2 regions of the Mesorhizobium sp. ESP7-2 genome follow, and region 1 is predicted to be linked to the other one. Evidence: predicted binding sites of a transcription regulator. Region 1 holds the regulator's gene; the other holds the start of a gene.
The links. The regulator LexA, encoded in region 1, represses DNA repair genes until DNA is damaged. The targets are predictions, from matches to a motif close to TGTTCNNNNTGTGTTCNG.
Positions count from the first base shown of each region.

Region 2: LB543_RS23760 (YifB family Mg chelatase-like AAA ATPase) is a predicted target of LexA. The motif match lies at 1,504-1,521, and genes of this name have one in related genera.

Region 1 covers NZ_JAIUGQ010000003.1:32,363-35,781, forward strand. The annotation lists gene LB543_RS04190 (GntR family transcriptional regulator) at 65-838, shown strand; gene lexA (transcriptional repressor LexA) at 1,249-1,992, shown strand; gene LB543_RS04200 (ComEC/Rec2 family competence protein) at 1,986-3,419, opposite strand, start outside.
Region 2 covers NZ_JAIUGQ010000030.1:3,065-6,483, forward strand. The annotation lists gene LB543_RS23760 (YifB family Mg chelatase-like AAA ATPase) at 1-1,413, opposite strand, end outside; gene LB543_RS23765 (cupin domain-containing protein) at 1,862-2,233, shown strand; gene LB543_RS23770 (hypothetical protein) at 2,742-3,188, shown strand; gene LB543_RS23775 (ester cyclase) at 3,251-3,419, shown strand, end outside.

The sequences.
Region 1 (3,419 bases):
ATAATTCTTGCCACGCCCCCACATCATATATAATTTTTCACTGCCAGACGACGGATGGACCGCGATGCAGGATCAAACCAGCTCCACAAAGACGGAGGCAGCCTATCAGCTGTTGCGGCGCGATATCCTGACCACGCGCCTCATGCCCGGCGCCCCGCTCAAGCTGAGTGTGCTGCGCGGTACCTATGGCGTCGGCTGGACGCCGTTGCGAGAAGCCTTGTCGCGGCTCGAGGCCGAACGCCTTGTCACCGCCATCAGCAATCGCGGCTTTACCGTGGCTCCGGTATCGCGGGCCGAACTGGAGGACCTGGCGCGCGCCAGGATGGTGGTCGAGATCCCCCTATTCCTCGAATCGATGGAGAAAGGCGGCAAGGAGTGGGAGGATGCTGTCGTCACCGCCCACTACCGGCTCTCCCGCTGCAAGACCGCGGTCGACGATCCCTCGGATGCGGCCGTCGACAAATGGGACGAGAACCACGAGGCTTTCCATGCGGCGCTGCTGAGCGCCGCCACATGCGATTGGCTGCTGCGTTTCCGCTCGACAATCTCGGATCAGCTGCGCCGGCATCATCGCTTTCTTGGTCTGGCGCCGACATTGCGGGCCGCGGCTGGCCTCAAGAATGGCTATGAAGAGGCGATGGAGGCACTGCGTGAAGCGATTGCGATCGAACACCATACCGCGATCATGGAAGCGGCACTCGATCGTGACGTCGAGCGGGCCAAGGCGCTGATGACTGCGCATATCGGCTACACCCTGCATGTCTATGTCCACAGCGAAGACAGCGGCGCGACCGAGTACGCCGCCCGCGCCGGCAGCTTGAAAGCTGTCGCCGGATGACTTCAGCGCTTCCGCGACGCCTGTTCGCACGCACTTGATCGGAGCCGGCCGGACGCCTGGATCCGTCGCTGCCCCGAAGCTACAATCGTTGGCGTTTTGGTTTCGTTTCGTTCCGCGAATAATGGATCCATAATTTTTACGATCCATCCCCGGAAAAGCCCTCAAAAAGACTGATGCCAAGCCTCGGCGGAGGATGGGCCACAGCCCATTAACCAACACGATTTCAATGTCCTTGCCGACGGCGGAAAGGGTCGATTGCCGTCCGCTGTCGCGGGCAAAAAACTTCAGACGCCTTAACAAATTCATTAAACTTTAAACGGTTGCGGAACACAACTGGAACAGATAGTGTTTGTTCTGGGTTTGTTTTTCGATTCTGGTTCAGACCTTCGTTCACTGCCTTGGGGGCCGCCATGCTGACACGCAAGCAACATGAACTGCTGATGTTCATCCACGAACGGCTCAAGGAAAGCGGGATACCGCCCTCTTTCGACGAGATGAAGGAAGCGCTCGATCTTGCCTCCAAGTCGGGGATCCATCGCCTGATCACGGCGTTGGAGGAACGCGGCTTCATTCGCCGGCTGCCCAACCGGGCGCGCGCGCTGGAAGTGCTGCGGCTGCCGGACTCGATCGCGCCGGGCCTCAATGCGGCGAAGAAGTTCTCGCCAAGCGTCATCCAGGGCAGCCTTGGCCAAGGCGGTCTCGGCCGCCAGATCAGGCCGGCGGCGGCGCCTTCTCGCCTGCCCGCGGCCGGTAACGACGACGATGCGGTTTCAGCCGTGTCCATCCCGGTCATGGGCCGTATCGCCGCCGGTGTGCCGATCGATGCCATCCAGCATCAGACGCATTCGATTTCGGTGCCGCCGGACATGATCATGGGCGGCGAGCACTATGCGCTGGAGGTCAAGGGCGACTCGATGATCGAGGCCGGTATCTTCGACGGCGACACGGTCATCATCCGCAATGCCGATACGGCAAGTCCGGGCGAAATCATCGTGGCGCTGGTCGATGAGGAGGAAGCAACGCTGAAGCGGTTTCGCCGCAAGGGCGCTTCGATCGCGCTCGAAGCCGCCAATCCAGCCTACGAAACACGCATCTTCGGGCCAGACAGGGTCAAGGTGCAGGGCAAGCTGGTCGGGCTGATAAGACGCTACTGAACCGGTTTGCCATCAGGTTTGTCAGGCTTTTTATAGGGCGGCAGCCCCCTCGCCTCGCGTGAGAATTTTCGCTGCTCGTGCCAGGGCCGGTATGGTCCGTCGACGGCGAATTCGATCGCAGCCGGGCTCGTGGCCGACTGGGGATCGAAGAAGACGGCGGCACTCCCCTTGCGGGCGAGTTGCCGTTTCGTGACGACGAGAACCAGCGGATTGTGGCAGGCGTCATAGGCGGTAGCGTCATTGACGACGATCAGGTCGGCGAAGGCGCAGGCCTTCCAGGTGTTCTTGCGATCCTCGACATAGGCGATGATTGCGCCGGATGGGTGCCTGGCAAGACACAGGCCTTCGCGGCAATAGAACGGCGATCCCTGCGGCAGGTCGGTGGGACTAGCGATGTCGAATTGCCCGTCCGTCTTGTCGAACATTTCCGGTTTGACGATTGATTCTGAGACCAGGGCGCGTTTCCAGTTTTCGGCTGCGAATTCGTTCGGACGTTCCCGGTTGACGGCCAGTTCGCCATTGCCGATCGGCAATGCGACCAGCCGCGCATCTTCCGAGATCAGCACATCGGGCGTGCGCGTGTGCGACACGGTCAACAGGCCGGCAAGCGCGAATGGCAGCGCGGCAAGCCGCAGCCAGGTCGTCGCCATCGTCGCGATGACCAGCGCGACGGTGACCAGCAGCACGGATTGCTGCGAGATCAGCCCGACCCCATCGATCGGAGAGCGCTCCGATATCCACGCCGATACGGCGATCATCGCCGTCAGGCCCTTGCCCATGAGGTAGAGAGCCGGCCAATCCAACCCGAACGGCATCAGCAACGCGCTGGCGACAGCCAGGAACATCACAACCGATACGATCGGCATGACGGCCAGATTGGCGAACAGGCTGAGCGGCGACACCCGCTGGAAATGCCAGATGGCAAACAGCGCCGTTGCGCTGCCGGCGATGATGGATGTCACGGCCAATCCACCTGTCGCCAAGAGGAACTTTCGCGTCAGGAACCCGGGCAGGGATCGCTTTGGCGGCGGTGGCCTCGTCTTTCCCGCATGGTGGTCGGCCCAGCCGGCATAGGCGCCTACCAAGGCCGCTGTCGCAGCGAACGACATCTGGAAGCTCGGGCCGACGACCTCGTGCGGGGAAACCAGGATGACGGCGATCGCCGAGATCGCCAGGTTGCGCATGGTCAGTGCCGCGCGATCGAACAAGACGGCGACCAGCATCACCGCCAGCATGATGAAGCTGCGCTCGGCGGCGACGACGACGCCGGAAATGACGAGATAGGCGGCGACAGAGAAAAGTGCGGCGGCGGCCGCGTATTTCTTCACCGGCCGGCGCGCGGAAAAGCCTGGAAACAGCGCGAAGACGCCGCGTAACAGACCCATGATGGTGCCGGCCACCAGCGCCATATGCAGTCCCGAAATGGA
Region 2 (3,419 bases), on a different contig from region 1:
CCGGTGGTAGGCCCGTGCGGAAAAGGCGAGTTTTTCGCTGGCGTCCTTGAGCAGCGACAGGCCGGCGGCGTCCGGCATGGCGATCGCCTCGATGACCGCGGGAGAGCAATGCGCGTTGGTGGTGGCGCTGTTGACGCCGAGCCGTTCGAAGCGCTCGCGCTGGAGGGTGCGCGCGCGGCCGACGCGGAGTGCAACTTCGGCGCTCTTCTCCGCCCGGTCGGGCCGGATCAGGTCGCTGGCCGAGACCGCCGGCACTTCGATCCTGAGATCGATGCGGTCGAGCAGCGGGCCTGAGATGCGCGCCTGATAATCGGTGCGGCAGCGCTCGCCGCGCAGGCAGCGATAGCCCGGCTCGCCGGCCATGCCGCAGCGGCAGGGGTTCATCGCCGCCACCAGCTGGATGCGTGCCGGATAGGTGACGCGGTGGTTGGCGCGCGCGATCATGCAGTCGCCGGTCTCCAGCGGCTGGCGCAGCGCATCGAGCGTCTGCGGCGTGAATTCGGGGAACTCGTCGAGGAACAGCACGCCGTGATGGGCGAGCGACACCTCGCCCGGCCGCGCGCGTATGCCGCCGCCCACCATTGCCGCCATCGAGGCCGAATGGTGCGGGGCGCGGAACGGCCGCCGGTCGGTCAGCTTGCCTTCGCCGAGCTCGCCAGCCACCGAGGCGATCATCGAAACCTCGAGCAATTCCTTCGGCGCCAGCGGCGGCAGGATCGACGGCAGACGCTGCGCAAGCATCGATTTGCCGGAACCGGGCGGACCGATCATCAGGAGATTGTGGCCGCCGGCGGCCGCCACTTCCAGCGCGCGCTTCGCCGTCTCCTGGCCCTTGATGTCGGCAAGGTCGGGCAGGTCGCGCGCCGAGGCGCGGATACCGGCCTCGGGGCGCGACAGCACCTGCGTGCCGCGGAAATGGTTGGCGATGGCAATCAGGCTGCGCGGCGCCAGAATGTCGAATTCCCGCCCCGCCCAGGCCGCTTCCGGTCCGCACGCGAACGGGCAGATCAGGCCCTTGCCCTCGGCATTGGCACCGATCGCAGCGGGCAAGGCGCCGGCGACCGCCGTAATGGTGCCGTCGAGCGACAGTTCGCCGAGCACGACATAGCCGGCCAGCATGTCGCCCGGAATGGCGCCGAGAGCCGCCATCAGCCCGAGTGCGATCGGCAGATCGTAATGGCTGCCTTCCTTGGGCAAGTCGGCGGGCGCCAAATTGATCGTTACTTTCTTCGATGGCATCGACAGGCCCGACGCGTGCAGGGCCGCCTGGACCCGTTCGCGGCTCTCGGCCACCGCCTTGTCCGGCAGGCCGACGATGTGCATGTTGACCTTGCCGGGCGCGATCATCACCTGCACGTCGACCGGCACGGCCTCGATGCCCTGGAAAGCGACCGTACGAACCCGCGCCACCATTTTCTGCCCCCGATGCCGGCTCGCCGCGGGCCTTGTGAACAGGCCGCGAGCGACGTCAACGCAAGACAACCACAGATTTCAGGCTTAGGCAAGAACAATACAAGAACAAAAAGGACGGATGTTGTGGGAAAGGCTAGCCCTCCTCTCGCCCTCGGTTTGCCCCCACGCAAGGGTTCCATTGGCCCCCCGATCAAACCCGGAACATCTTCGGAACCTGTAACCGCCCGGGTTGCACAGCGTTTGTATGCGGTTGCAGAAAGCGGAACATGGTTAAGACAAAATGAAAACAGGCCATTCGACCCGGCGCCGCAGAGGAGAGGAGCGGGCACGGTCAGTATATATTTTAGCAACTGCTTATAATTGTATGCCGGCTCCAAATGGGATATGAATCCGTCGCGGTTCCGACAATCGCAACGTCAGGCTCCGCGTCGAGTACAGGGAGGATGACATGGCCGGTGTGGAAGTCAGCAAATTTGCGTCCAAGTCTCACAACAGCCCGGATGAAGTTCGCACGCCGGACAAGACGCGCGTCGAAGTGGTGCGCCTTCCCGGCTATACGTTGGGCCGGCTCAACATGGAGCCGGGCTGGAAATGGTCCGAATGCGTGAAGCCGGTGGTCAAGACCGACAGTTGTCAGGTTTCGCATGTCGGCTACGTCGTCTCGGGAACCATCACCATCAAAATGAATGACGGAACCCAGAAAACGTTTGGGCAAGGCACGTCCTATACGATTCCGCCGGGCCACGACGCCTGGGTGGAAGGCAACGAGCGCTTCGTCTGCATCGAAGTCATGAGTGCCGAGCAGTATGCCAAGGCATAGTAGGATGTAGGCTCCAGGCCGAGCGCGGTCGGCAGGTGGTAACGGCTGCCTTCCTTGGGCAGGTCCGCCGCCGATGCCTGGAGCGCCGCCTGTCCGCGCTCGCAGTCACCGCCTTGTCGGGCAGGCCGACGATCTGCATGCCGCCCGGCGCGATTCATCAGTCGGACATCGGCCGTCACGAGGCCTGAAGCCATCGTGCGAACCCGCGCCACCATCTGTCCCGGGCCCTGAACGAAGTCCGTCCGCCACGCTGCGTTCAGGTGAGATCAGATCAACATCCCAGCCCTCGCCGGAGCGATAGCTGCCGCGGCCGACCCGCGTCCAGTGTTCCGGCATGTCAAAACCATCGTCTCCTAATAAGATTATTATTTCAATGAGACAGAAATCTCATTATGAGGTGCCATCGTTCAGTCTCACCCAAGGATCAAACCACATGTTTTCGACCCGAGCATTTCATTCCGATGCCTCTGAACATCATCGCTGGACGCCCCCTGGGCCGATCCTTCGAATGTTGCTCGTAGCGACGCTGCCAATTGGGCTCGCCATGGGCGCCGCGAGCGGCGCGTCTGCCGGATCGTTGAAGGCCGAACTTAGTCAACTGCCGAGAACCCGGGTCCTGCCTGCCGGCGTGGTGCAGATTTCACCCTATGTGCCCGGCATGGGCGAGCATTGGGCGAACCCGGCCAATCTGCCCTTCGGACCCATCTACTGTGTGATCGAGGGCCACATCACCTGCATGGAGTACATGATTTCACAGAAGGATTTCGCCGAAGGCGTCTCCCACAACAAGCTCGTGCCTTGGTTTGACGGCAAGCGGCAGCCTCCCATCAATCACATCGATATCGGGTTCGAGCCAAACGGCCACCATGGCTACGAAATTCCGCACTACGACATTCACATGTATTTCCTGTCGCCGGAGGCCCGTCTGGCCGGCGACAAGCTCGTCACGAAGTAAGACTGCGAATCCGCCGCCGCGCCGATGCCGCGGCATCATTCCCGCGAACAATGAGAACCAAGATGATGCTTACCCCCAAGGACATGGATCGGAAGATTGACGAGCATTTCGGCTTCGAGGCAAGCGACAACGTCGAAGGCGTGCTGCGGACCCTGTCCGAAGACGTCGAGCATGACGTTGTCGGCTGGCCCTTCGGACCCTCACATGGACGCGATGCTGCCCGCTCCTTCT